4 regions of the Streptomyces sp. NPDC050085 genome follow, and region 1 is predicted to be linked to each of the others. Evidence: riboswitches for the same ligand, from Rfam matches in the RefSeq annotation. Region 1 holds a riboswitch; each other region holds the start of a gene.

What was found. A riboswitch is a leader RNA that binds a small molecule or an ion and turns the genes downstream of it on or off. The one in region 1 is predicted to bind cyclic di-AMP.
Positions count from the first base shown of each region.
Region 2: linked by a shared signal. The riboswitch ahead of ACIBUY_RS07860 (M23 family metallopeptidase) and the one ahead of ACIBUY_RS19440 (NlpC/P60 family protein) in region 1 are both predicted to bind cyclic di-AMP.
Region 3: linked by a shared signal. The riboswitch ahead of ACIBUY_RS00845 (peptidoglycan DD-metalloendopeptidase family protein) and the one ahead of ACIBUY_RS19440 (NlpC/P60 family protein) in region 1 are both predicted to bind cyclic di-AMP.
Region 4: linked by a shared signal. The riboswitch ahead of ACIBUY_RS16000 (M23 family metallopeptidase) and the one ahead of ACIBUY_RS19440 (NlpC/P60 family protein) in region 1 are both predicted to bind cyclic di-AMP.

Region 1 covers NZ_JBITJZ010000004.1:711,971-719,135, reverse strand. The annotation lists gene ACIBUY_RS19445 (NACHT domain-containing protein) at 1-1,248, shown strand, start outside; gene ACIBUY_RS19440 (NlpC/P60 family protein) at 1,255-2,454, opposite strand; cyclic di-AMP (ydaO/yuaA leader) riboswitch at 2,462-2,644, opposite strand; gene ACIBUY_RS19435 (ScyD/ScyE family protein) at 2,904-4,004, shown strand; gene pcrA (DNA helicase PcrA) at 4,075-6,546, shown strand; gene ACIBUY_RS19425 (M23 family metallopeptidase) at 6,558-7,165, opposite strand, start outside.
Region 2 covers NZ_JBITJZ010000001.1:1,823,261-1,830,425, reverse strand. The annotation lists gene ACIBUY_RS07875 (DNA topoisomerase IV subunit A) at 1-464, opposite strand, end outside; gene ACIBUY_RS07870 (pitrilysin family protein) at 721-2,076, shown strand; gene ACIBUY_RS07865 (pitrilysin family protein) at 2,094-3,461, shown strand; cyclic di-AMP (ydaO/yuaA leader) riboswitch at 3,738-3,902, shown strand; gene ACIBUY_RS07860 (M23 family metallopeptidase) at 3,915-4,703, shown strand; gene ACIBUY_RS07855 (GntR family transcriptional regulator) at 4,962-5,648, shown strand; gene ACIBUY_RS07850 (HPr family phosphocarrier protein) at 5,897-6,178, opposite strand; gene ACIBUY_RS07845 (GNAT family N-acetyltransferase) at 6,378-7,165, shown strand, end outside.
Region 3 covers NZ_JBITJZ010000001.1:199,521-206,685, reverse strand. The annotation lists gene ACIBUY_RS00865 (aspartate aminotransferase family protein) at 1-994, shown strand, start outside; gene ACIBUY_RS00860 (helix-turn-helix domain-containing protein) at 1,087-1,713, shown strand; gene ACIBUY_RS00855 (DUF6126 family protein) at 1,716-1,847, shown strand; gene ACIBUY_RS00850 (tyrosine-protein phosphatase) at 1,868-2,668, opposite strand; cyclic di-AMP (ydaO/yuaA leader) riboswitch at 3,049-3,218, shown strand; gene ACIBUY_RS00845 (peptidoglycan DD-metalloendopeptidase family protein) at 3,224-3,982, shown strand; gene ACIBUY_RS00840 (SGNH/GDSL hydrolase family protein) at 4,169-4,987, shown strand; gene ACIBUY_RS00835 (SIMPL domain-containing protein) at 5,142-5,897, shown strand; gene ACIBUY_RS00830 (MFS transporter) at 6,038-7,165, shown strand, end outside.
Region 4 covers NZ_JBITJZ010000003.1:767,737-774,901, forward strand. The annotation lists gene ACIBUY_RS15980 (TSUP family transporter) at 105-821, shown strand; gene ACIBUY_RS15985 (alginate lyase family protein) at 1,240-2,418, shown strand; tRNA gene ACIBUY_RS15990 (tRNA-Met) at 2,477-2,550, shown strand; gene ACIBUY_RS15995 (PP2C family protein-serine/threonine phosphatase) at 2,746-3,849, shown strand; cyclic di-AMP (ydaO/yuaA leader) riboswitch at 4,054-4,190, shown strand; gene ACIBUY_RS16000 (M23 family metallopeptidase) at 4,202-5,239, shown strand; gene ACIBUY_RS16005 (aldo/keto reductase) at 5,427-6,374, shown strand; gene ACIBUY_RS16010 (PrsW family intramembrane metalloprotease) at 6,375-7,165, opposite strand, start outside.

The DNA.
Region 1 (7,165 bases):
GCGGGCGGTGTCATCGCGTTCTGCGCCGGGCTCTGGCCCGACCTCAGCGACGTCCTCGGCCGGATCTGGACGGTGAGCCCGCGCTGGCTGTGGCTCGCGGGCGGGCTGCTCCTGGTGGCCGTCGGCTTCGGCTGGGCGCGCGTGGTCTCGCGCCGTTCGGCGACACGCGGCCACCGGTATGCGGAGGGTCGGGCCGATGCCGCGGCCCGGGGCCATCTGCGCATGCTGCACTACCAGTTGACCGTGCTGCGCAGCCGCACCGCCCAACTCGCCGTCCCCGGCGGCCTGCAGCTGGCCGAGGGTGCCCAGGTCCAGCACACGGAGCAGGTGCTCGCCTACCCCGAACTGGTCGCCCGGTTCCGCTCGTTGCTCGACCTCGTCGCTCTCGAACGGCGCCCGCTCGGTGGCCGCGTCGTCATCGGCATCGACGAACTCGACAAGCTGGGCGACGCCCAGGAGGCCGAGCGATTCCTCAACGACCTGAAGGTGATCTTCGGGATCAGGGGCTGCCACTTCCTCGTCGCGGTGTCCGAGGACGCCCTCACCGCCTTCGGCCGCAGCGTCCTCGACGTGCGCACCACCTTCGACAGCGCCTTCGACCGCGTGGTCGCCGTCCGCCCGCTCGGGGTCGACCAGGCGCGTGCGCTGCTCGAACTGCGCGGGGTGTGGCTGCCCGAGCCGTACCTGTGGCTGTGCCAGATCCTCTCGGGCGGACTGCCGCGCGACCTGCTGCGCGGCGTGATGAGCCTCGCCACCACGCGCGCCTTGCGAGACGTGGCCGAACTCGCGCCGCTGGCAAGCGAGTTGATCCAGGACGACGCGCGCACCGTGCTCTCCGCGCAGACCCGGTTCGCCGCTTCTCTCGCCGGGGACGAGGCACCGGCCGTGGCCCGGTGGATCGCCGACGCCTCGCAGGCCCCCGTCACGGCTGCCGACTGGGAGGCGCTGATCCAGGACGCGCCGACGATCCCGCCGCAGGACTACCGGAGCGCGCACACCGTCAGCCAGGTCCGTGCCTATCTCGCCCTGGGCGCCACCTTGATCCGTACGTTCGTCGAGGGCGACACCGCCGACACCGCCGACACCGCCGACGTCGCCCCGCACCTCGCACGGCTGCGCGCGGCGGGTCCGGACGCCGTGGACCTCCTCACCACCGCACGCGCCAAGCTCGCGGTGGAACCCGAGGCGTCGTGGGCGGCGGTGGCCCGGTACCGCAGGGCGATACCGGGACTCGCACCGCTTCCCTAGGGCCGGTCAGGCCGGGCGCACCACGCTGTGGATCGACGCCGTGCCGTCGTAGTAGATGGACTCCTCGCGCACGTACGCCCCCGGCTTCGGCGCGTGGATCATCATGCCGTCGCCGAGGTACAGGCCGACGTGGCTGATGTCGTCGTAGAAGAACACCAGGTCGCCCGGCTGGATGTCGGAGAGGGGAACCGTCGTGCCGACCTCCACCTGGTCCCAGGTGGTGCGCGGCAGCGAGATGCCGGCGGCCTTCCACGCGGCCTGCGTCAGGCCCGAGCAGTCGTAGGAGTCGGGGCCCGTGGCACCCCACACGTACGGCTTGCCCTCCTGGGACTTGGCGAACGCGAGCGCCTTCGCGGCCTTGGCGGCGTAGCCGGAGGAGTCCGAGGAACCGGAGCCGTCGGACGAGCCGGACGAGCCGGACGAACCCGATGAGCCGGAGGACTCCTCGTCCTTCTTCGCCTGCTCGGCCTCCTGGCGCTTCTTCTCCTCCGCGGCCTTCTGCTGCCGGGCCAGCTCGGCGGCCTTCTTGCGGGCCGCCTCCTCCTTGGCCTGCGCGATCTTCGCGAGCCGCGCCTTCTCCTCGGCCGTCAGCTTCGACAGCAGCTCGCGCGCGTCGGAGAGCTTCGTCTGCACGCTCTGCTTCGAGGTCTTCAGCTCGGTCTGCGACGTGGAGAGCTGCTCCAGGCTCTCCTGCGCCTCGGTGCGCTTCTTCGCGGTCGTGCGCGCCTGCGTCTGGAAGTCGTCGACCGCCTTCTTCTGGCGGGACGTCATCCGGTTCATCAGCTGGTCCTGCGCGAAGTAGTCCTCGGGGTTGTCGGCGAGGAACATCGTCGCGGTGTCGCTGACGCCGCCCGTGCGGTACTGCTCGGCGGCGAACCGGCCCAGCTCCTGGCGGGCCGCGTTCATCTTCTCGGTGCGCTGCGCGATGTCGTCGAGAAGCTTGTCGACCTGCTTCTTCTTGGCGGTGGTCTGCTCCTTGGCGGAGTTGTACTTCTGCGTGGCGACCTCGGCCTGCCGGTACAGGGTGTCGACCTTCTTCTGCACCTCCTCCAGGCTCGGCCGGTCCGGCTGCGCGGGCGCGGCCTGTGCCGTCTGCGAGAGCAGGGCGACGGAGGTGAGGGCCGCGGTCGTGATCCCGACCGCGGGCGTGGTGCGAAGACCGCCGGTTATTCGGGAGCGGGTGCGCGGCTTGCGGTGCGACGCCAAGAGAGGCGACTCCTTCCGTGGTCCGCCTACCGGGTTAGCTGTCGGGTTCGGGCTGGTGGTACTCGCGTACGGAAGGCTGCCCTACGGTCAACTGCCCTGTCTGCATGAGCTGTTGAGCCGATTCACCCCAAGGTCGGTTGGGTCCCCGGTTCCCTGCCTCACGGCGTACGGGACTCGGCGGGGGCTGCCCGCTCGCCGCGTTGCTCGCGGGCGGGGGGACGGGCTGCCCGAGCAGCACCGTAGCCAACTCGTGTTGCTGCTGTGAAGGTTGATGTTCGATATGCCCGATACATTTTCGTGACCTTGGCGCCGGGCCTCGCTCCCCGTGGTCAATCCGGAAGGATCTGCGCCGAGTTGTCCGTGGATTGCCCGGAGTCTTCCCGGAGTTACGGAGTCCGCCGACTTGTCCCTACTAGGGTCCTGCCCCCATGGACTGAGGGGGTACGGAGATGAGTGTCAGCAGCCAGGGACGCAGGGCCGTCGCCGCCACCGCCGGGGCCGCGGTCGCGGTCGGCGTCGCACTGAGCGCGGGCCCGGCCGTCGCGACGCCCGCAACGCCCGCGGGGCCCGCCGTCGAGGTCCTCGCACGCGGGCTCGACAACCCGCGCCAGCTCGCCGTCGACCACGGACGCCTGTACGTCGCCGAGGCCGGCCGGGGCGGCAGGAAGTGCCTGCCGGGCGGCGGACCCGAGGGCGACACCTGCATCGGCACGTCGGCCGCGGTCACCAAGATCTACTGGGAGGACGGACAGCGCAAACGGTTCCGCTTCGTCGAGGGCCTGCCGTCCGCCGCCACGAAGGACGGCGGCTTCGCGACCGGCCTCGACGGCGTCTCCGTGCGAGACGGCCGTGCCTGGGGCGTCATGACGTGGGCGCCGCCCGACCAGGTGCCCAGGGGCAGGCCGTGGAACACGCTCGGCAAACTGCTCCGGCTCGACTGGGGCCGCTACCAGGTCGCCGCCGACATCGCGGCCGTCGAGCTGAAGCACAACCCGCACAGGGCGAGCGTCGACTCCAACCCGTACGCGGTCCTCGCGCTTCCCGACGGGCGGACCGTCGTCGCGGACGCGGCGGGCAACGACCTGATCGTCGTCTCGCCCGACGGAAAGGCGAAGCCGTTCACCGTCTTCCCGAACCACAACGGCCACGAGGCGGTCCCGACCTCGCTCGCCCTCGGCCCCGACGGCAACCTCTACGTCGGCGACCTGAACGGCGAGGCCACCAGGCCCACCGCCCGCGTCTGGAAGGTCAGCCCCCGCGGCAGGATCCTCGGCTGGACGTCCGGCTTCGGCTCGATCACCGGCCTCGCGGTGGGCGGCCACGGCGACCTGTACGTCAGCCAGCTCTTCGCCGGGGCCGTCACCAGGGTCGACCACGGGACGGGGAAGCGTACGAGCATGAAGGTGCCGTTCCCCGCGGGCGTCGCCGTCGACCGCCGGGACGGCAGCGTCTACGTCTCCGCCTGGTCGGTCGCGGACCGTGACGGGACGGTGATGGAGGGCGGCAAGAAGTCCCCCGGCGGCCAGGTCTGGCGGATCACGGGGTTCTGACCTGCCGGTCTTTCGGGTCTTGTGAAGGTGGCGGCGTGGTGTCAGTGGGGCGGCCTAGACTCGTAAGGCGATGAGCAGCCTCTTTGACGACAACTTCCTGGCCAGCCTCCAGAGCGGTACGCAGGAGCCCCCGCCGCCGCCCGAGGAGCCCGAGCACGACAGTGCCCCGGAGCCGATCCCGGACGACCTGTTCGGCGGGAAGTTCGACGTGCCCCCGGCCAGGGACGCCCACTACCGCGACGGCGCCCCGCGCCCGGTGATCGACCCGGCGGCCCTGCTCGACGGGCTGAACGAGAACCAGCGGGCGGCCGTCGTGCACGGTGGTGCCCCGCTGCTCATCGTCGCGGGCGCGGGCTCCGGCAAGACCCGCGTCCTCACGCACCGCATCGCGTACCTGCTCGCCGAGCGCGGTGTGCACCCGGGCCAGATCCTCGCGATCACGTTCACGAACAAGGCCGCGGGCGAGATGAAGGAGCGCGTCGAGTCCCTCGTCGGCCCGCGGGCCAACGCGATGTGGGTGTCGACCTTCCACAGCGCGTGCGTGCGCATCCTGCGCCGCGAGTCGAAGAAGCTCGGCTTCACGTCGTCCTTCTCGATCTACGACGCCGCGGACAGCAAGCGCCTGATGGCCCTGGTCTGCCGTGACCTGGACCTCGACCCGAAGAAGTTCCCGCCGAAGTCCTTCAGCGCCAAGATCTCGAACCTGAAGAACGAGCTGATCGACGAGGAGGACTTCGCCGGTACGGCGGCCGACGGTTTCGAGAAGACCCTCGCCCAGGCCTACGCGATGTACCAGTCGCGGCTGCGCGAGGCCAACGCGCTCGACTTCGACGACCTGATCATGACCACGGTGAACCTGCTGCGCGCGTTCCCCGACGTCGCCGAGCACTACCGCCGCCGCTTCCGCCACGTCCTCGTCGACGAGTACCAGGACACGAACCACGCGCAGTACGCGCTGGTGAAGGAGCTGGTGGGACCGACAGAGGGCGAGGGCGCGGACCCGGCCGAGCTGTGCGTCGTGGGTGACGCCGACCAGTCGATCTACGCGTTCCGCGGCGCCACCATCCGCAACATCCTCCAGTTCGAGGAGGACTACAAGGACGCGACGACGATCCTGCTCGAGCAGAACTACCGCTCCACGCAGACGATCCTCTCCGCGGCCAACGCGGTCATCGAGCGCAACGAGTCGCGCCGCCCCAAGAACCTGTGGACGAACGCGGGCGCGGGCGCGCAGATCACCGGCTACGTCGCGGACACCGAGCACGACGAGGCGCAGTTCGTCGCCGAGGAGATCGACCGGCTCACCGACGCGGGCGACGCGAAGGCGGGCGACGTCGCCGTCTTCTACCGGACGAACGCGCAGTCCCGTGTCTTCGAAGAGATCTTCATCCGCGTCGGCCTGCCCTACAAGGTCGTCGGCGGCGTCCGCTTCTACGAGCGCAAGGAAGTCCGGGACGTCCTCGCCTACTTGAGGGTCCTGTCCAACCCGGAGGACTCCGTCCCCCTGCGCCGGATCCTGAACGTGCCGAAGCGCGGCATCGGCGACCGCGCCGAAGCGATGATCGACGCCCTTTCGCTGCGCGAGAAGATCAGCTTCGCCCAGGCGCTGCGCCGCGTCGACGAGGCGTACGGCATGGCGGCCCGGTCGACCAACGCCGTGAAGCGGTTCAACACGCTGATGGAGGACCTCCGTACGATCGTCGAGTCCGGCGCGGGCCCGGCCACCGTCCTGGAAGCCGTCCTCGAACGCACCGGATATCTCGCCGAGTTGCAGGCCTCGACGGACCCGCAGGACGAGACCCGGATCGAGAACCTCCAGGAACTCGCCGCCGTGGCCCTGGAGTTCGAGCAGGAGTCCGGCGCGTCCGAGGAAGGGGAGGGCGGCGGCACGCTCTCCGACTTCCTGGAGCGCGTCGCCCTCGTCGCCGACTCCGACCAGATCCCGGACGAGGACGACGGCAGCGGCGTCATCACCCTGATGACCCTGCACACCGCGAAGGGCCTCGAGTTCCCGGTGGTCTTCCTGACCGGCATGGAGGACGGCGTCTTCCCGCACATGCGCTCCCTTGGCCAGACCAAGGAGCTGGAGGAGGAGCGCCGCCTCGCCTACGTCGGCATCACGCGCGCCCGCGAGCGGCTCTACCTCACGCGCTCGACCATGCGCAGCGCCTGGGGCCAGCCCTCGTACAACCCGCCGTCGCGCTTCCTGGAGGAGATCCCGGACGCGCACCTGGAGTGGAAGCGCACGGGCGGCTCGGCCCCGGCGGCGCCGACCAAGGGCATCGGGGGCGGCATCGCGGCCTCGCTGTCCGCGCAGTCTTCGGCCCGCTCGCGCACGACCCCGGCGTTCGCCACGCGCCGGGCGACCGAGAAGCCGGTGGTGTCCCTGGCCGTCGGCGACCGCGTCACGCACGACCAGTTCGGCCTCGGCACGGTGGTGGGCGTCAGCGGCTCGGGAGGGAACGCGGAGGCGACGATCGACTTCGGCGACCCGAAGCCGAAGCGGCTGCTGCTGCGGTACGCGCCGGTCGAGAAGCTGTAGCCGACTCGGGCTCAGGTGGGGTCGAGGCCGTGGCTGCGCAGCCACGGCAGCGGGTCGATCGCCGAGCCGCCGCCGGGCCGTACCTCGAAGTGCAGGTGCGGTCCGGTCGAGTTCCCGGAGTTGCCCGACCGCGCGATCACGTCACCGGCCTTCACGGGCCCGCTCATCACGGTGTGCGCGGAGAGGTGGCAGTACCAGGTCTCCGTACCGTCCTTGGCGGTCACTATCGCCATGTTTCCGTAGGCGCTGTTCCACTGCGTCCGCACGGTGCCGTCCGTCGCGGCCATCACCGGAGTGCCGTACGAGACGGGGAAGTCGATGCCGGTGTGCACGGACATCCAGTTGATGCCGGCCTGGCCGTAGTACGCGCTCAGCCCGTGCTGCGTCACCGGCAGCGCGAACTTGGGCCGCAGCGCTTCCTTGCGCCTGGCCTCCTCGGCGGCCTTCTTGCGGTCCGCCTCCTGCTTCGCCTTCAGGTCGATGCGCTCCTGCGTGCGGCTCGCCCGGTCGGCGAAGTCGCCCGCGTCCGCGGACATCTCCTTGAGCTGCGTGTCCAGCTTGTTGTTGGCGACGGACGGCTTCACCGCGCTCGCGTCGGGCACCGACGCCGCCTGCGTCT
Region 2 (7,165 bases), on a different contig from region 1:
TCGACCGTGTTCTCGTCGATCGACTCCGTCATCAGGGACGCGGCGGGGTCCATCTTGCACTCGGTGTACCGCATGGCGGCCGGGCGGTCGTCATTGCCCAGCGAACCGAAGTTGCCGTGCCCGTCGACCAGCGGTACGCGCATCGAGAACGGCTGGGCCAGACGCACCAGCGCGTCATAGATCGACGCGTCGCCATGGGGGTGCAACTTACCCATGACCTCACCGACGACGCGGGCGCACTTCACGTAGCCCCGCTCGGGGCGCAGGCCCATCTCGTTCATCTGGTAGACGATCCGACGGTGGACGGGCTTCATCCCGTCGCGGGCGTCGGGCAGGGCACGCGAGTAGATGACCGAGTACGCGTACTCCAGGTAGGAGCCCTGCATTTCGTCGACCACGTCGATGTCGAGGATCTTCTCCTCGAAATCGTCGGGCGGCGGGGTCTTCGTGCTGCGGCGGGCCATCGCTGCTGCGGCTCCTTCACCAACATGAACGGGTACATGAACGGGATCTGTCGCGGACCATTGTGGACCGCCCCACTGACAACGCTGCTCGCGACCCGTCCGTAGCGGGTCGTTCGCGGCTGCGCGCACGGTCCGCCCGCTCGCTCACGGCGTAGTCGGGGCGGGAACTTCGCCAGGGGTCAGCACGCTTGCATACAGTGGCAGGACTGGCAGCAGTTCTGCGATTCCTGCAGCTTCCGAGATCGAGGGGACGTACATGCCCATGGGTCACACGGCCACCGCCGAGGCCGGCTCCGGCGGCCTGACAGCGACCGAGCACCGGCTGGCCAACGGCCTGCGCGTGGTGCTCTCCGAGGATCACCTGACCCCGGTCGCGGCGGTCTGCCTCTGGTACGACGTCGGTTCGCGCCACGAGGTCAAGGGGCGTACCGGTCTGGCCCACCTCTTCGAGCACCTGATGTTCCAGGGATCGAAACAGGTGCACGGCAACGGGCACTTCGAGCTGGTGCAGGGCGCGGGCGGCTCGCTCAACGGGACGACGAGCTTCGAGCGCACGAACTACTTCGAGACCATGCCCGCCCACCAGCTGGAGCTCGCGCTGTGGCTGGAGGCCGACCGCATGGGCTCCCTGCTCGCGGCCCTCGACGACGAGTCGATGGAGAACCAGCGGGACGTCGTGAAGAACGAGCGCCGTCAGCGCTACGACAACGTCCCCTACGGCACCGCGTTCGAGAAGCTGACCGCCCTCATGTACCCGGAGGGCCACCCGTACCACCACACGCCGATCGGCTCCATGGCCGACCTGGACGCGGCCACTCTTGAGGACGCGCGTTCCTTCTTCCGTACCTACTACGCGCCCAACAACGCGGTGCTCTCCGTGGTGGGCGACATCGACCCCGAGCAGACGCTCGCCTGGGTCGAGAAGTACTTCGGCTCCATCGCGGCCCACGACGGCAAGCCGGCACCGCGCGACGGTGCGCTGCCCGAGGTCATCGGCGAGCAGCTGCGCGAGGTCGTGGAGGAAGAGGTTCCGGCGCGCGCCCTGATGGCCGCCTACCGGCTCCCCGAGGACGGCACGCGCGCGTGCGACGCCGCCGACCTCGCCCTGACGGTGCTCGGCGGCGGCGAGTCCTCGCGCCTGTACAACCGTCTCGTACGGCGCGACCGCACCGCCGTGGCCGCCGGTTTCGGGCTGCTGCGCCTGTCCGGAGCGCCGTCCCTGGGCTGGCTCGACGTGAAGACCTCCGGTGACGTCGAGGTGCCGGTCATCGAGGCCGCCGTCGACGAGGAGCTCGCCCGGTTCGCCGAGGAGGGCCCGAGCCCCGAGGAGATGGAGCGCGCCCAGGCCCAGTTGGAGCGCGAGTGGCTCGACCGGCTCGGCACCGTGGCCGGCCGCGCCGACGAACTGTGCCGCTACGCCGTCCTGTTCGGCGACCCGCAGCTGGCCCTCACCGCGGTGCAGCGGGTCCTGGACGTGACCGCCGAGGAGGTCCAGGAGGTCGCCAAGGCGCGCCTGCGGCCCGACAACCGCGCGGTCCTCGTGTACGAACCGACGGCCCCCGCCGAGACCGAAGACGAGAGCGACGAGAGCGACGAGGAGGCGGGCCGGTGACCGAGCAGCTCGCGACCATGGACTTCCACCCGCAGCCGCAGGCGGGCGCCGCCAAGCCGTGGGCGTTCCCCGCCCCGCAGCGTGGCGCGCTCGCCAACGGCCTGACCGTGCTGCGCTGCCACCGCCCCGGTCAGCAGGTCGTGGCCGTCGAGATCAACCTCGACGCACCGCTGGACGCCGAGCCGGCCGGCCTCGACGGTGTCGCCACGATCATGGCGCGCGCCTTCAACGAGGGCACCGACAAGCACTCCGCCGAGGAGTTCGCGGCCGAACTGGAGCGCTGCGGCGCCACGATGGACGCGCACGCCGACCACCCCGGCGTCCGCGTCTCCCTCGAGGTGCCGGTCTCCCGCCTGCCCAAGGCGCTCGCGCTGCTCGCCGACGCCCTGCGCGCCCCGGCCTTCGCGGACAGCGAGATCGAGCGGCTCGTGCGCAACCGGCTCGACGAGATCCCGCACGAGAGCGCCAACCCGGCCCGCCGCGCCGCCAAGGAGCTCTCCAAGCAGCTCTTCCCGGCCACCTCGCGCATGTCGCGCCCGCGCCAGGGCACCGAGGAGACCGTCACCGCCATCGACGCGGCGGCCGTACGTGCCTTCTACGAGAAGCACGTACGCCCTGCCACCGCTACGGCTGTAGTGGTGGGTGACCTGACGGGCGTCGACCTGGACGCCCTGCTCGCGGACACGCTCGGCGAGTGGACCGGGGACACGACCGAGGCCCGTCCGGTGCCGCCGGTCACCGCCGACGACACCGGCCGCATCGTCATCGTGGACCGCCCCGGAGCGGTGCAGACGCAGCTGCTCATCGGCCGGATCGGGCCGGACAAGCACGACCGTGTGTGGGCCGCGCAGATCCTCGGCACGTACTGCCTCGGCGGCACTCTCACCTCGCGTCTGGACCGGGTGCTGCGCGAGGAGAAGGGCTACACCTACGGTGTGCGCTCCTTCGCCCAGGTGCTGCGCTCGGCCCCCGACGGGACGGGCGCGGCGATGCTCGCCATCAGCGGCTCCGTGGACACCCCGAACACCGGGCCCGCGCTCGACGACCTCTGGAAGGTCCTGCGCACCCTGGCCGCGGAGGGCCTCACGGACGGCGAACGGGACACGGCGGTGCAGAACTTGGTGGGTGTGGCCCCGCTGAAGTTCGAGACCGCGGGCAACGTCGCGGGCACTCTCGCCGACCAGGTCGAGCAGCACCTGCCGGACGACTTCCAGGCGGAGCTGTACCGCCGGCTCGCCGAGACGGGCACCGTGGAGGCCACCGCGGCCGTCGTGAGCGCCTTCCCGGTGGACCGGCTGGTCACGATCCTGGTGGGCGACGCCGCGCAGATCGAGGAGCCGGTGAAGGCCCTCGGCATCGGAGAGGTGACGGTGGTCGCGGGCTGACCGCCCTTCTGTAGGCCGCATCCGTAGGCCGCATCCCTACGCCGCGTCCGTATGCCGCACGAGGCCCCGTTGGTCACACGGACCACCGGGGCCTCGTGCCGTCGCTCACGTCCGTCTCTGATCGGCGATCGATCACGTATGTCCGAATTGGGGCGGAGGTTGCCTGTCTGCTCTGTGGCATGCACAACAAAAGCCGGGATCCGTTTGTTGATTGAAAGATGTCCCGCTTAGCGTCGGTCCGGCTGTCCGCCACCTATGTGCCGCGTCCGCGACACCGGACAGTCATCGCCGAGTCCCCCACGGCGCGAGCCAGGGGAGCCGGGGACCCACCGCAGTCCCTGGGGTGAATCGGACGCTCTTCCCGTAAGGGGAGGGGGCCCGTAGGAGACCTTCCTGCTCCGAACCCGTCAGCTAACCCGGTAGGCGAGAGGGAAGGAAAGGATCAACCCCTTCATGGCGTTCACCCGTGCCACCGGGAAGCACCGTCGTCCGAGCCGTCTCACGCGTACCACCGCGCAGGTCGCGGGTGTCGCAGCGCTCACCACGACCGGTGTCATCGGAGGCCTCGCCGCCCCCGCTCTCGCCGCCGACCACGCGGCCGCCGAGCAGAACGGCCTGACGCAGGCCATCGCCATCGGCGACTCCCTGGCCGACCAGATCGACGCGCAGGCCACCGCGCAGAAGAAGGCCGCCGACGAGGCCGCTGCCAAGAAGAAGGCCGAGGCCGAGGCCAAGAAGAAGGCCGAGGAGGCCAAGCGCAAGGCCGAGGCGAAGGCCAAGAAGGAGCGCGAGGCCAAGGAGCGCGCCGCCCGCGAGGCCGAGCGCAAGCGCCTCAACTCGTTCGTGGCCCCGATCTCCAACTCGTACGTGTCGACCGGTTACAAGACCGGCGGTTCGCTCTGGTCCTCCGGCAGCCACACCGGCATCGACTTCCACGCGGCGAGCGGCACCTCCGTGCACGCCGTCGGGTCCGGCACGGTCGTCGAGGCCGGCTGGGGCGGCGCCTACGGCAACAACATCGTGATCAAGATGAACGACGGTACGTACACCCAGTACGGGCACCTGTCGTCCATCGCTGTCTCCGTCGGCCAGAGCGTCACGCCCGGCCAGCAGATAGCCCTCTCCGGCGCCACCGGCAACGTGACGGGCCCGCACCTCCACTTCGAGGCCCGCACGAGCCCCGACTACGGCTCGGACATCGACCCCATCGCGTATCTCCGCTCGCACGGTGTGAGCGTCTGACGCCGGCTGCCCCAGCGGCACCACGCACCTCACGAAAGCCCCGGCTCGATCCGAGTCGGGGCTTTCGCGTGCTTCGCGCGCACAGACCTTCGCGCAGGCCTTCCCTGTCCAAAAAATATCCCTGAATTTCGGCCTGCCGTCGGAAATTCAAGTGCGGTGGAATAGAGTCATTGGGCAAGCGCGCCGGACGAGTGCTCATCGCGCGTGCACGGGCGTCAATCGACCGCGTTTCGCGGGGATTAAGGCGGAGGTCGGGTCATGCGCATTCCCGCGCACTCGGTATGCACAGCGATCCGCGACGACATCGTCGCGGGTGTCTACGAGCGCGGCAGCAGGCTCACCGAGGAACTGCTCGCGCGTCGCTACGGTGTCTCGCGCGTGCCGGTCCGCGAGGCGCTGCGCACCCTGGAGGCGGAGGGCTTCGTCGTCACGCGCAGGCACGCGGGCGCGTGCGTGGCCGAGCCCACCGAGCAGGAGGCCGTCGACCTCCTGGAGATCCGCATGCTGCTCGAGCCGCTGGGTGCGGCGCGTGCCGCCCAGCGCCGGACAGAGGCCCATCTCAAGGTCCTGCGTGGCCTGGTCAGGCTGGGCCAGGAGCGCTCCAGGCGTGGTCAGAGCGAGGACCTGCGCTCCCTGGGCACCTGGTTCCACGAGACGCTCGCCCAGGCCTCCGGCAGCCCCGGCCTGATCACCCTGCTGACCCAGCTGCGCCACAAGATCGCATGGATGTACGCGGTGGAGACCCCGGCGCAGCCGGCCGAGTCATGGGCCGAGCACGGCGCCATCGTCGACGCGGTGGCGCGCGGGGACGCCGAGCGCGCCCGCGCCCTGACCGCGCTGCACACCGAGCGCGCCTCGAGCGCCCATCGACTGCGCCTCGCGCGCGCGGGTGAGCGTGTGAGGACTTCGCAACATGTCGTAAACACGGCGGGACTTCAGCATTAACAGGCGCGCCGTATACAAAGAAGTGCGATATTTGTCGAATAGGTCGCGCGATATTTTTCGCTGCCCTGATCGAGTTATGTATCGAGTTATGCGAAGGGCGCGGTTCCGGAATTCGGTACCGCGTGATCCTGGCGCGCGTGAATGCGTCCGAACGCGACTGAACGTGCTTGAAAGCGAGAACGACGGAGCCGCGCGCCCCCGAAGGGAAACGCGCGGCTCCGTCGTGCCGGCGGAGATCGCCGTGGAGATCAGACGGTCTCGGGAAGCTCCTCGAGCCCCTCGGCGACCAGCTTCGCCAGACGGTCGAGAGCGGCGTCCGCACCCTCGGCGTCGGAGGCCAGGACGACCTCCTCGCCGCCCTGGGCGCCGAGACCGAGCACGGCGAGCATGGAGGCGGCGTTGACGGGGTTGCCGCCAGCCTTGGCGATCGTCATCGGGACGCCGGCCGCCGTGGCCGCGCGGACGAAGATGGAGGCGGGGCGGGCGTGGAGGCCCTCGGCCCAGCCGACGTTGACGCGGCGCTCAGCCATGTGATGCTGCCCTTCAGGTGACTCACGGTTGTCTAGACCATTCTCACACACCGGGGAGCGTGCTCGACGCGGACCCGGGTCCCCTGCGCGCACTGCCCTTCGGCCTTCCTTAGCCTGCCTCCCACGCGCGCGGGCCGCGACCCGTACGACGAGCGCCGGCTTGGCCCCACTTGTCAGAGGCCCGCCCTACTCTTGCGGCATGGAGACCCCGTCGGACCGGCACGCCTACCCCGCCCACTGGGAGGCCGACGTGGTGCTGCGCGACGGCGGCACCGCGCGGATCAGGCCCATCACCACCGAGGACGCCGAGCGCCTGACCAGCTTCTACGAGCAGGTCTCGGACGAGTCGAAGTACTACCGCTTCTTCGCGCCCTACCCGCGTCTGTCCGACAAGGACGTCCACCGCTTCACCCATCACGACTACGTCGACCGGGTCGGGCTCGCCGCCACCATCGGCGGCGAGTTCATCGCGACCGTCCGCTACGACCGTATCGACCCCCAAGGCAGGCCCGCCTCCGCGCCCGCCGACGAGGCCGAGGTCGCCTTCCTCGTGCAGGACGCCCACCAGGGGCGCGGCGTCGCATCCGCACTCCTGGAGCACATCGCGGCCGTCGCCCGGGAGCGCGACATCCGCCGGTTCGCCGCCGAGGTACTGCCCGCCAACACCAAGATGATCAAGGTGTTCACGGACGCCGGGTACACCCAGAAGCGCAGCTTCGAGGACGGCGTGGTCCGCCTGGAGTTCGACCTGGAGCCCACCGAGGCGTCCCTCGCGGTGCAGCGCGCCCGCGAGCAGCGCGCCGAGGCCCGTTCCGTGCACCGCATCCTCGCGCCGGGCTCGGTCGCCGTGATCGGTGCCGGGCGTACGCCCGGCGGGGTGGGCCGCAGCGTTCTCCACAACGTGAAGGACGCGGGTTTCACAGGCCGCCTGTATGCCGTGAACCAGTCCTTCCCCGAGGACCTGACCGAGCTCGACGGCGTCCCGGC
Region 3 (7,165 bases), on a different contig from region 1:
CGCGCTCAAGTTCGCCCGGTACGCCACCGGCAAGCCCCGCGTCCTGTACTGCGCGCACTCCTTCCACGGGCTGACGACGGGCTCGCTGTCGGTCAACGGCGAGGACGGGTTCCGCGACGGATTCGCGCCGCTGCTGCCCGACACCGCCGTTCCCCTCGGTGATCTCGACGCCCTGGCAAGGGAGTTGAAGAAGGGCGACGTCGCCGCGCTCATCGTCGAGCCGATCCAGGGCAAGGGCGTGCACGAGGCGCCGCCCGGCTATCTGCGGGCCGCGCAGGAACTCCTGCACAAGCACAAGGCGCTGCTCATCGCCGACGAGGTGCAGACCGGTCTCGGACGGACCGGCGACTTCTACGCGTACCAGCACGAGGACGGTGTCGAGCCGGACCTCGTGTGCGTGGCGAAGGCGCTCTCCGGCGGCTACGTGCCGGTCGGCGCGACCCTCGGCAAGGACTGGATCTTCAAGAAGGTCTACTCGTCCATGGACCGCGTCCTCGTCCACTCGGCGAGCTTCGGCTCGAACGCGCAGGCCATGGCCGCGGGGCTCGCCGTCCTGTCCGTCATGGAGGACGAGGAGACCGTCGCCAACGCGCGGGTGATGGGGGACCTGCTGGCGTCCCGGCTCTCCGCCCTCATCGACCGCTACGAGCTGCTGAGCGACGTCCGCGGCCGCGGGCTGATGATCGGCATCGAGTTCGGCAGGCCCAAGTCCCTGAAGCTGCGCAGCCGTTGGACCATGCTGCAGGCCGCGCGCAAGGGCCTGTTCGCGCAGATGGTCGTCGTGCCGCTGCTGCAGAAGCACCGGATCCTGACCCAGGTCTCCGGCGACCACCTCGAAGTCATCAAGCTCATCCCGCCGCTCGTCGTGGACGAGGCCGACGTCGAACGGTTCGTCGAGGCGTTCACCGCCGTCATGGATGACGCGCACAGCGGGGGCGGCCTGATGTGGGACTTCAGCAAGACGCTCATCAAGCAGGCGGTCGCCAACCGCTGACCGTTCGCTCCGGGACTCGGAGGCGCCTTTCCCGCCTTGCCTCTGAGGCAAGAAAGTTGCCGCACAGGCAGGGCTCTGGCTGAATCGTCAGCATGAGCCCTGCCCTCCCGGCGGAGAGCCCGGAGCCCCCGGAGCTGCCCGCCGTCGCGCCCCAGCTGCGCGCCCTGCGCCGCCGCGCCGCCCTCACGCTCGAGGTGGCGGCCCGCTCCGCCGGCCTGTCGCCGGCGCATCTGTCCCGCCTGGAGACCGGTCAGCGTCAGCCGTCGCTGCCGATGCTGCTCCTGCTCGCTCGTACCTACGGTACGACGGTCTCCGAACTGCTCGGCGAGACCCCCGCAGACCGGGACGCCGTGGTCCGCGCCCGCGCCATGGAGCCCACCGAGGCCGGCGGCTGGACCTACTTCCAGGCCGGCGCCCCGGGGCGCGGGATGCAGGCGCTGCGCGTCCACATCCCGCACGGGTCGCAGGGCGACATGGTGCGGGTCCACCCCGGCGAGGAGTGGCTCTACGTCCTTCAGGGGCGGCTGCGGCTGCGCCTCGGGGACACGTCGTACCGGCTCGACCCCGGGGACAGCGCGCACTTCGACTCGCTCACCCCGCACCGGCTCGCGGCCGCGGACGAGGGCGGGGCCGAGCTCCTCTTCGTACACACCCTTCTCCAGAGCCCGACCGCCGCGCTGTGCCTCGGCCCGGCGGCCGGCCAGATCCGGGAGGTCTGACCGTGAGCGAACACCGCGACATCGAGGACAAGCTGCCCCGCGGCATCTGGATCCGGGTCCTCGTGTACGTCTTCGCGGGGCATGCCCTCGCGGCCTTCATCTATCTGCTCTTCATGCTGGGCGGCGGCCAGTAGGAGCCCGGTCCGGTCAGGGCTCAGTCCAGCAGGCGCTCGCGGAGCCGGTCGCGCTCGGCCGCGGTGAGGCGCAGACCCTCTTCGAGGTAGCGGTCCGTGCTGCCCCAGGTCTGCTCGATGGTGTCGAACGCCGCGTTCAGATAGGTGGCGCGGGCGTCGAAGAGGGGGCTGAGCAGCTCCATGATCTCGGGGGAGTAGGCGTCGCTGCCCGCGGTGCCGCTGCGGCGGACCTTGTAGCGGCGGTGCTTCTCGTTGGACTTCAGGTAGTCCGCCTCGATGGCGTCGCGCTCCACGCCCACGGCGAGCAGCGTCACCGCGATCGACAGGCCCGCGCGGTCCTTGCCCGCCGCGCAGTGCATCAGGGCCGGCGTGCTGTCCTCGGCCATCGCATGCAGGACGTGGCTGTGCTCTGCGGTGCGCTCCGTGACGATCGTGCGGTACGAGCCGATCATGCGGTCGGCGGCGCGGCCCTCGCCGAGCAGGGTGCGTAGCTGCTCTATGTCGCCCTCGCGGACCATCTCCCAGAACCCGGCGCCGTCCGCCGGGTCGGACAGCGGCAGGTTCACGTTGCGCACACCGGGGAGCTCGACGTCGGCGCCCTCGAGCCGCTGGTCGGCGGCGTTGCGGAAGTCGAAGATCGTGTGCAGGCCGAGCGTGGTCAGGAACGCCGCGTCCTCGTCCGTGGCGTGCGCCAGGTGACCGCTGCGGTAGAGCACGCCCGGGCGCACGCGCCGGCCGTCCACGGTGGGGAGGCCGCCCACGTCCCGGAAGTTGCGCACTCCGCTCAGCTCGGGCTCGGTGGACGGGGCGTGCTGCGTCACGGGGGCTCCTCCCGGTCGGGTCGCGGGCGTGAATCGCCCGCCGCGCGTTCCTGACGATACGACATGGGTTCCCAGGGCAACGATCTGTCCGAATTGATCCGTTCTTGGCTAACTGTCCCTAATTCACGGGGGGTTGAGAGACGGCGCGTGAGCAGGCTCATAACCGTGACGGTCCGTGGTTGCCGTCCCGGATTTCCCTCCCGGAAATTCCCGCAGGTAAGGCACCGGTAAAGCAGGGCCGTCGACGCAGGGTGACACAGGGAACTCTCAGACGATCAAGAAAGTGGCACCGCGGGTGAATTCGCCGCTTGTCGCCGTCATTCCCACTGCCTTACGGTCGCCAATCACTCCGGTCGGAACGCCTAGTCCTGCCACCGATCCGGATTTCCGAACCACGACCCGTGACGGCAGGAGCGGGGGACCCACAGGCAGTACGCCGCCCGGGAATTCCCCATGCGGCTAGGGGTGAAGCCGTGCCCGTTCCCCGGGCCCGGCCGGACATCTCCAGTCCGAACCCGACAGCTCACCTCGTAGGCGACGGAGAGGAAATCCGCCATGCCCGCCAAGGGAAAGCACCGCCGTTCCACGTCCCGCCGCTTCACCCGTGCCGCCGCCGTCGCCTCGGCCGGTGGCGCCGCGCTCGCCCTGCCGCTGATCGGTGCCACCGGCGCCCACGCGGCCACGGCCGACACCACCGCGAAGACGTACACGGTCAAGGCCGGTGACACGCTCTCGAAGATCGCCAAGGCGCAGGACGTCGACGGCGGCTGGAAGAAGCTGTACGCGGCCAACAAGAGCGTGGTCGGTGCGAACGCCGAGCTCATCAAGCCGGGCATGAAGCTCACGCTGGACGGCGCGGCCGCCAAGGGCTCCGCCACCACGGCCACGACGGCGAGCGCCACCACCACCGCCGACTTCGTGAAGCCGGTCGACGGCACCGAGGGCACCGCCTACCACCAGTCCGGCTCCATGTGGTCCAGCGGCTACCACACCGGCACCGACTTCGTCGTGCCCACGGGCACCGGCATCAAGGCCGTCGGCGCCGGCACCGTCGTCTCGGCCGGCTGGGACGGCGCGTACGGCAACGAGGTCGTCATCAAGCACGCCGACGGCTACTACTCCCAGTACGCCCACATGTCGTCCCTCGGCGTCTCCGCCGGGCAGACCGTGACCGCGGGCCAGCAGATCGGCCTGTCCGGTGCGACCGGCAACGTCACGGGCCCGCACCTGCACTTCGAGATCCGCACCTCGCCGAGCTACGGCTCGGACGTCGACCCGCTGGCGTACCTGCGCTCGCACGGCGTCTCCGTCTGACGGTCCCGTCCGACCGGTCTGCCCGTCCGACCGGTCTGCCCGACCGGCCGGTCCGCGAGGCCGCTCCACGCGCGATCCACTCGGCACCCGGGGATATTCCCCGGGTGCCGAGTGGGTTTTCTCACCACCCGTCAACCCCTCCCTACGATCGCGTAGGTCACATCCGAGGGTGAAAGATGTGTGGTCGTGGCAAACGAATCGAGATCACTCAGCGGCGGCACGATTCGGTCCTACGCGGCGGTGGGGGACAGCTTCACCGAAGGCGTCGGGGACCCTGGGCCGGACGGGAACTTCGTGGGGTGGGCCGACCGGCTCGCCGTCCTCCTGGACGACCGCGTGCCCGAGGACACCTTCCAGTACGCGAACCTCGCCGTGCGCGGCAAGCTCATCGACCAGATCGTCGAGGACCAGGTCCCGCGGGCGATCGACCTCGCCCCCGACCTGGTGACGCTGGTCGCCGGCGGGAACGACATCATCCGGCCCGGCACCGACCCGGACGACGTGGCCGAGCGCTTCGAGAAGGCCGTGGCCCGGCTCTCCGAGGCTGTGGGGACCGTCATGGTCGCGACCGGCTTCGACACCCGGGACGTGGCCGTCCTCAAGCATCTGCGCGGCAAGATCGCCACGTACAACATGCACGTGCGCGCGATCGCCGACCGGTACGACTGCCCCGTGCTCGACCTGTGGTCCCTCAAGTCCATCCAGGACCGCCGGGCCTGGGACGAGGACCGGCTGCACCTGTCGGCCGAGGGGCACACCCGGGTCGCCCTGCGCGCAGGTCAGGCGCTCGGCCTCGAGGTGCCCGCCGATCCGGAGCAGGCCTGGCCGCCGCTGCCGCCGCGCGGCACCTTGGAGGTGCGGCGCGACGACATCCACTGGGCGCGGGAGTTCCTCGTGCCGTGGATCGGGCGGCGGCTGCGCGGCGAGTCCTCCGGCGACCGGGTGGAGGCGAAGGGGTTCCTGGACCCGCACACCATCAAGGCGCACCTGGAGTCCGCCTCCTGACAGGGGTCTTCCTGGGACGGGTCCTCGTGAGAGGGGTCCTGTCCCGCCGGTGAGGTGACCGGGCGGAGTGGCGTGCGCGGGCCGGGTGTGCGCGGGTGCTGGGATGTCGGCTGCCCGCCGTCCGGCGGGCCCGACCGGGAAGGACCCCGATCCCATGTCTGTACGCACCCGCCACTGCGCCGCGCTCGCCGTGGCCCTGCTCGCCGTCGGACTGCCCGCGGTTCCCGCCGTCGCCGCGCAGGGGGCACCGCCCGCGGCGAGCGCCGTGGCGCCCAGGCCCACGACCCTGACCGTGACCGGGGAGGGGCTGGCCAGTGCGGCGCCCGACATGGCGACCGTGACGGCGGGCGTCGAGGTCAAGGGCGGCACCGCGAAGGAGGCCCTGGCCGCGCAGAGCCGCGCCGCCGACGCACTGCTTGCCGCCGTGCACAAGGCGGGTGTCGCCGACCGCGACGTCCGCACCGAGAGCCTGTCCCTGTCCGCCGTGTACGAGACCGGACCCGAGCCGGGCGCCGCCCCGAAGCTCACCGGGTACCAGGCCGCGCAGGGATTCTCCGTGAAGGTCCGCGCGCTGAAGAAGACCGGCGCCGTCATCCAGGCCATCGTGGACGCCACCGGTGACGCGGGCCGGGTCAACGCGGTTGTCTTCGACGTCGCCGACCCGAGCCGGCTGCGCGCCGACGCCCGGGCGGCCGCGCACGCCGACGCACACGAAAAGGCCGTCCAGTACGCCGAGTTGAGCGGGCGCAAGCTCGGCCGGCTGGTCTCGCTGGACGAGGGCGCGAGCGGCCGCCCGCGCCCGGTGGCGATGCCCGCCGTCGCCTTCGACGAGTCCGCGGCGAAGGTGCCGGTGGCGCCCGGCGAGATCGAGGACGAGGTGAGCGTGACGGCGGTCTACGAGCTGAACTGACGCCACGCGGGCGGGTGCACGGGAGGGTGAACGGGCGGTCAGGATTGGTCCAAGTGTTCGTCAGGAACCTTGGAGCGCAGGGCAGTTGATGTTTGTGTGACGCGTCCGAGCTGCGCACGACCGTCCCGGGGGAGCCCGTCATGCCCAGGCAGCCACGTCCCGGCCTGATCCTGGCCACCGTCCTCGTCGGTACGTTCATGGCCATCCTCGACGTGGCGATCGTCAACGTCGCGGTGCCCGCCATCCGTACCGATCTGCACACCGGCTACGGCGGCGTGGAGCTGGTCATCTCCGCGTACACGATCACGTACGCCTGTCTGCTCGTGACCGGCGGGCGGCTCGGTGATCTGCTGGGCCGCAAACGGATGTTCATCGCCGGGCTGCTCGTGTTCGCGGCCGCCTCCGCACTGTGCGGGGCGGCCGCGAACGTCGAAGTCCTCGTCGCCGCACGGGCGTTGCAGGGCATCGGTGGCGCGCTGCTCTACCCGCAGGTGCTCGCCATCATTCAGACCACGTACGACGGGGAGCGACGCGGGCGGGCGCTCGGCACCTTCGGTGCGGTCATCGGGATCGCGTCCATCGCGGGCCAGTTGGTCGGGGGCTCGCTGCTCGCGCTCGATCCGTTCGGGCTCGGCTGGCGCTCGGTCTTCCTCGTCAACGTGCCCCTCGGTGTGCTCGCCGCGCTGGCCGCCCTGCGCGTGCTGCCCGCCGACCAACCCGCCGAGGACACCACGATCGACCGCGGCGGCGTCGGGCTCGGCGTGGCGTTCCTGCTGCTGCTCTCCGTACCGCTCCTCGAGGGCCGCGATCTGGGCTGGCCGCTCTGGCTGGACGTGGCGCTCGTCGCGGCGCTGCCCGTGGGGTGGGCGTTCGTCACGTACGAGCGCAAGGTCGCCGCGGCGGGTGGGCAACCGCTGGTGCGGATGGAGCTCTTCCGCAACCGCGGCTTCGCGCTCGGGGTACCCGCCGCGGCGCTGTTCATGGCCGCGTACGCGGGCTATCTGCTCACCCTCGCCGTCCACCTGCAGACCGGGCTCGGCTACTCGCCGCTGCGCTCCGCGCTCACCTTCACGCCCGGCGCCGTCGGCTTCTTCCTCACCTCGCTGGCCGCGCCCCGGATCGTGCCGCTGCTCGGCAAGCACGTCCTGACGTTCGGCATGGTCACCGCCGCGCTCGGCCTGCTCGGGGCCGCGGCGACCGTCGCCGCGGCGGGGGCGGACCTCCAACCCTGGCAGCTGGCGCCGATGTTGCTGGTCACCGGGCTCGGG
Region 4 (7,165 bases), on a different contig from region 1:
GTCTGCAACAGGTGTCGGCCATCCGTGCATCGACCGCGCTCGTCGCCCAGACCGGGGCGGCGCAGGGGTTCCCCGGCGTCGCGTGATCGCCGTACCCTCCCGCGATGAACGACGTGGCCCTGGCTTGCATCGTGGCGGTCGCCGGATGCGTGCAATGGCTGACCGGGATGGGCTTCGCGCTGGTCGCGGTGCCCGCCCTGGTGCTGCTCATCGGACCGGCCGACGGGGTGCTGCTCGCCAACTGCGGGGCGGGTCTGGTGAGTTGTGCGGGTCTGGTGGGCGGCTGGGGCCGGGTGCGGTTGCGGGCCATGCTGCCGTTCGTCGCGGCGTCCGTGTGCACCGTGCCCGTCGGCACTTGGGCCCGCGCCCGGCTGCCCGAACCCGTCCTGATGGTCGTGCTCGGGCTCCTCGTGTGCCTGGCCGTGGGACTCGTGGCCCGCGGGCTGCGGCTGCCCGCACTCGGCGGCACGGGCGGGGCCCTCGCGGCCGGGGGCGCGGGCGGCTTCATGAACGCGGCGGCCGGGGTCGGCGGACCGCCCATGTCGCTGTACGGGGTGAACGCGGGCTGGTCGATGCGGGAGTTCGTGCCGAACGCCCAGTTCTACGGCGTCGTGGTGAACGTCGTGTCGGTCGCGGCCGGCGGACTGCCGGACCTGACCCCGCGCGCCTGGGCCGTGGCGGGCTCGGCGCTCGCCGCCGGGGCACTGGCCGGCCGGTGCCTCGCCGGCCGGGTTCCGGACCGCGGGGTGCGCCGGATGGTGCTCGGCCTCGCGGTCATGGGCGGGGCGGTCGCGGTGGCCAAGGGCCTGTGGGGCCTGTGAGGTCTGTGGGGCTTGTAAGGGTCTGTGGGATCTAGGGGCCCTGTGAGGTCTGTGGGGGCTGTGACCCCGCGCCCTGGCGCCCCGCGACCCGTGACCCATGACCCGTGACCCATAACCCCGCGAACTCGTGCCCCGTGATCCGGCGACCCCGCGAACTCGTGACCCCGTGACCCCGTGATCCGGCGACCCCGCGCCGCCCCGCGCCCCCCGAACTGACCCCGCTTGGGACAATCTTGACGAACCGCCCGCTCCCGACCGGCTCAACAGATCCTGCGTCCCGCGCCCGCACGGGTCAGGCTGCCAATGACCGAACCGGAGGTGTTGCATGGCAGCGGGCCCGAGGACGCGACGCGTTCTGCCGGGGACTCATGTCCCCCTAGTGACAGTCGTTCTGACGGCTGCTCTGACGGCCGTACTGATGACGGTCACCACGGCATGCGGCTCCTCCGGGGACGGCGGTGACGCGGCGGCCGAGGTCGCGGCCCGTCCCGACCCCCGCCCCTCGGGCGCCGCCTTCGCGCACCCCGGGGTCCTGGTCGGCAAGGCCCAGCTGACGGCCGCGCGCGACCACGTCGCACGCAAGGAAGAGCCGTGGCTGTCGGCGTACAAGGAGATGAGCGGGAGCAAGTACGCCGATCTCGACTACAAGGCCAAGCCGTACGCCACCGTGGAGTGCCCGCCCGACACCCGCCCGGGACAGGGCTGCGTGGAGGAGCGCGAGGACGCCATCGCCGCCTACACGCAGGCCCTGCTCTGGAACGTCACCGGCAAGAAGGCCCACGCCGACAAGGCCGTACAGATCATGGACGCCTGGTCGGGCACGGTGAAGCGGCACACCGAGGGCAACGCCGGGCTGCAGACCGCCTGGGCCGCGACGTCCTGGGCGAAGGCCGCCGAGCTGATGCAGTACACGTACGACGGCTGGCCGGACGGCGAGGAGCTGAAGTTCCAGCGGATGCTGCGCGACGTGTACCTGCCGGTCGTGGAGCCGGGGTCCGCCGACTTCAACGGCAACTGGGACCTCGTCATGGCCGACGCGACGATGAGCGCCGCCGTCTACCTCAACGACCAGGCCGCCTTCGACAAGGCCGTGCACCACTTCCGCTCCCGCGTGCCCGCCTACTTCTACCTCTCCTCCGACGGGCCGCTGCCGGTGAAGCCGGAGGGCAGCGACATCGACACCCCGGCGGAGCTGCAGCGGTACTGGTTCGGGCAGAAGACCTTCAAGGACGGCCTGTCCCAGGAGACCTGCCGCAACTTCAAGCACGCCAGCTACTCCCTCGCCGCGACCTCCCACATGGCCGAGACCGCCTGGCACCAGGGTCTCGACCTGTACGGCGAGGTGAAGGACCGGCTCGCGGCCGCGCTCGAGTTCCACTCCAAGTACCAGCTGGGCGCGAAGGCCCCGTCCTGGCTGTGCGGCGGGAAGGTGCAGCGCGACATGGGCCCCGACACGGAGGTCGGGCTCAGCCACCTCCAGGGGCGGCTGAAGATGGAGATGCCCCAGACGCGGAAGCTCACGCAGAAGCAGCGGCCGGAGGGGACGGACGACCTGTTCGTGGCGTGGGAGACGCTGACGCACGCGACCGCCGCGTAGGCCCCTGACAAGCGATTCGCGTTCCGTCGCCCTGATGGCGTACTGTTGGGTTCACCGACGCGGGGTGGAGCAGCTCGGTAGCTCGCTGGGCTCATAACCCAGAGGTCGCAGGTTCAAATCCTGTCCCCGCTACTGAAGGCCGAGGCCGGAATCTTTCGAGATTCCGGCCTCGGTTCGTTTTCCGGTGCCCCGGTCGGTCGGTCGCCCCGTCGCGCCGTCGCCCGGTCATCCGGTCGCCCGGTCATCCGTATGGGCCAGCACTGCTCGCCTCCACCCCCTACTCCGGGAACCCTTGGCACAGGGCGCCGGACGGCAGGGAGAACACAGGTGGGGCAGCGAGGAGGGCGGCACAGAAACGGCGCGGACACCACCCGCACCCGTGCCTTCCTGCGCCTCCTGCCCGCACTGCTGATCATCGGCGGCGCGGCCTACGAGTACTTCACCCCGTCCGGGTTCTCCGGTGCCCCCCTGTTCAGCGCGGCGCCCCTCGCCGCCGCCCCGTTCTTCTCGCTGGGTAGCACGATCCTCGCCGGGGTCTGCTCGATCGGGGCGATCGTCGCCGTCCATCTGCGCTTCAGCCACGCCTTCCACTCGGACAACATCACCGAGATGGTCACCGTGGCCACGGTGTGCGTCCTGGCCTGTTTCATCAACCGGATCGTGCGCCGCAGCGACGAACAGCTCGCCTCCGCGCGGCAGATCGCGGAGGCCGCCCAGTTCGCGGTGCTGCCCGAACCGGCCGGACGGATCGGCGGGCTGAACGTCGCGGCGCGCTACGAGGCGGCCCAGGCCGGCGCGTTCATCGGCGGTGATCTGTACGCCGTGCAGGACACCCCGCACGGCGTACGCGTCGTCGTCGGCGACGTACGGGGAAAGGGGATGGGCGCGGTCGCCGCGGTGGCCGTCGTGATCGGCGCGTTCCGGGAGGCCGCCGAGCAGGAGGGCAGCCTGGAGGCGGTCGCCCAGCGCCTCGAGCGGGCCCTGGCCAGGGAGGGCACCCGGCGGCGCGGCATCGACGACTTCGAGGGGTTCACGACCGCGGTGCTCGCCGAGATCCCGCACGGCTTCGACCTCGTACGCGTCCTCAACCGCGGCCACCCCGAACCGATCGTGCTGCTCGACGACGGCACGGTCAGCATGGTCAGGCCGGAGGAGGCCGCGCTGCCGCTCGGCATGGGCGAGCTCGGCGCCTGGCCGGACCGGGCCACCGAGGCCCCGTTCCCCGCGGGGGCGACGCTGCTGCTCTACACCGACGGGCTGTCCGAGGCGCGGGACGCGCAGGGCGCCTTCTACGATCCCGTGGCCCGGCTCTCGGGGCGGCTCTTCCCCGGGCCCGATGAACTCCTCGCGGCGCTGGCCGAGGAGGTGCGCCTGCACACCGGGGGCGGCGCCACGGACGACATGGCGCTGCTCGCCGTACGCCGGCCGTAACTCTCCGCATAACAATTGACGCATCGTCAGAAATGAGACGTGTTCGGAGTGTCGGTCAAGTGGACCCGTTCTGCCCGGTCTTGATGGCTTAAGTCCTGGCCAAAGACGTGAACGATCAGTGGGAACGGCTTGGAATTACTGTCTGCTGTCTATTAACGTTCGATAACGCAGCGCGGTCGTCCCAGCCGTCACAAGAGATGGCTCCGTGCGCACGCGCCTAATCCCGCAAGGGAGCCGGGGAACCACCAACATGGGGTGAATCGGGCGGTACTTCACGTCCGTAGGAGACCTTCCTGCTCCGAACCCGTCAGCTAACCCGGTAGGCGAGAAGGAAGGAAAGGAGAGCGCCTTCGTGGCGTCGAACCGTCCTGCCCCCGAGTTCTTGCACGGCTCCACCGACAGCGAATTCGGTGTCGAGCAGGAGAGCTGGGAGGAGTGGAATCCCACCGAGGAATCCGTCCGTCCCGTCCGCGGCAGGCACCGCGTTTCCCGGCAGCGCGGCGGACTCGCGCGCAGCTCCACGGTCCTCGGCGTCGGCGTGATCGCCGCCGTCGGCGCGGGCGGCATCGCCACCGCGCAGGGCGGCAAGCCCCCGGTCCACATATCGATGCCCGACCTCTCCTCGGTCAAGGACTCGCTGCCCGACGCGAAGTCCCTGCCCGGTGTCGGTGCACTGATATCCGACTCCGACGAATCGGGCTCCTCGTCCTCCGCCGCATCCGCCGCCCCGCTCACCACCGTGGGCAACGGGCAGTCGGACGCCGGCGAGGCGCTGCGGGCCCGCATCATGCAGCAGGCCGAGACGCAGCAGGACGCCGCCGACGCCAAGGCGCAGGCCGTGGCCCAGGAGGCCGCAGCCAAGAAGGCCGCGGCGGAAGCCGCCGCCAAGCAGGCCGTCGCGGAGAAGAAGGCCGCTGCCGAGAAGAAGGCGGCGGAGGAAGCGGCCAAGAAGAAGGCCGAGGCCGAGCGCCTCGCCCAACTGGCCAAGAGCTACAAGCTTCCCGTCGCCTCGTACACGGTCACCGGCACCTTCGGACAGCCCGGCTCCATGTGGGCTTCCGGTTACCACACGGGCCTCGACTTCGCGGCCCCCACCGGTACGCCGATCTACGCGATCCACTCCGGCACCGTCACCGAGGCCGGCTACGCGAACGCGTACGGCTACCGCACGATCATCACCCTCGACGACGGCACCGAGCTGTGGTTCTGCCACCAGTCGTCGATCAACGTCAGCGTCGGCCAGAAGGTCAACACCGGCGACGTCATCGGCCGCGTGGGCGCCACCGGCAACGTCACCGGGCCGCACCTGCACCTGGAGGTCCACCCCGGCGGCGACGCCACCGGTGTCGACCCGGCGGCGTGGCTGCGCGGCAAGGGCCTCACTCCCTGAGCCACCGGCTCCCCGAACAACCGGCGGTCCTGACGGCAACCCCCCGACGTCAGGGCTGCCGGTTCCGCCGTGCGCCCGTACGGCGTGCGGTGTCTGTGCGGCGTGCGGTGTCTACGGCTGTGTCTGCGGCTGTGTCTGCGGCCGTGTCTACGGAATACCGCATTCTGTACGGGCGTTGAGCTGTCACATGACTTCTCTTCGCAAGCTCGGCTCCTCCGACCTCGAGGTCTTCCCGCTCTGCCTCGGTGGCAACGTCTTCGGCTTCAGCGCCGACGAGGCCGCGTCGTTCGCGGTGCTCGACGCGTACACCGCCGGCGGGGGCAACTTCATCGACACCGCCGACTCGTACTCGGCCTGGGCGCCCGGGAACCAGGGCGGCGAGTCCGAGACCATCATCGGCAAGTGGGTCAAGGCGCGCGGCAACCGCGACGACGTGGTCATCGCGACCAAGGTCGGCCGCCACCCCGACTTCCTCGGCCTGCGCGGCGACAACATCAAGGCCGCGGCCGACGCCTCCCTCAAGCGCCTGGACACCGACTACATCGACCTCTACTACACGCACTTCGACGACGACGAGACCATCCCGGTCGAGGAGATCATCGGCGCGCTCGACGAGCTCGTGAAGGCGGGCAAGGTGCGCGACATCGCCGTCTCCAACATCTCGCCCGAGCGGCTGCAGGAGTCCCTCGACTTCTCCGACCGCGAGGGCCTCGCCCGTTACGTCGCCATCCAGCCGCACTACAACCTCGTGTCCAGGGACACCTACGAGGGCGCGCGGCAGGACATCGCCTCGCGCGCCGGGCTCGGCGCCGCCCCCTACTTCGGGCTCGCCTCCGGGTTCCTGACCGGCAAGTACCGTCCGGGTGTCGCGGTCGACAGCGTCCGCGCCGACAAGGCCGGTGCCCACCTGGACTCGGCGCGCGGCCAGAAGGTCCTGGTGGCGCTCGACGAGGTCGCGCAGGCCCACGGCGCCGAGGTCGCCACGGTCGCCCTCGCCTGGCTCGCCGCGCAGCCCACGGTGGCCGCGCCGATCGCGTCCGCCCGCACGGTGGAGCAGCTGCCCGCGCTGCTCGCGGTCGCCGACCTGGAGCTGACCGAGGCGGAGCTCGCCCGTCTCACCGCGGCCTCCGCCTGATCAGTAGCGGTACGGGTTGTACGCGGGGCCGTGTCCCATGGGCGGGCCCGCGTACAGCGGCGGCACCCAGACCGGGGCCGCGGTGCGGGAGGCGTACGCGAGGGCGGGCTGTGCGCAGCCGCGGCGCTGCCACATCGCCTGCAGCAACTCCCGTTCCCGTACGACGAAATCGGCGCCGGCCCGGCCCTTCTCGCCGCGGCGGCGCAGCAGCGCGAGCGAGGTCGCGTACCGCTCGTACTCGTCGACCGCCGTGGCCGCCTCCTTGCCGCCGTAGTGCGCCGCGTACTCCCGCGCCAGGCGCCGGGCCTTGAGCGAGGAGAGGGCGAACGGGTCGGGCAGCGCCAGCCAGCCCGCCGCGACGTAGGCGGGCAACACCTCGCGCACGGTGCGCAGTTCACGGTGGCGCAGATAGACCGCGAGCCAGGTCACGAGGCCGAACACCGGCACCATGAAGGCCGCGTACACCGCGAAGAAGCCGTACTCGCCGAACGACGACGAGCCGTTCCAGAAGGCGTGCATGCCCATCGCGCAGAGCAGTCCCGCCAGCGGCAGCAGGACGCGGCGGGCGCGGCCGCGCTCGGGTGCCATCGCCGCGGCGATCCCGAAGCCGATGCCGGTGAGCACCGTGAACAGGGGGTGCGCGAACGGCGACATGACGATCCGCACGAAGAACGTCGCCGCCGTCACCGAGGTGAAGCCGGGACCCGTGCCGCTCAACTGGTCGGTCCCGAAGGCGTTCCCGAGGTAGAGGATGTTCTCGGTGAACGCGAAGCCGGTCGCGGTGACCCCGG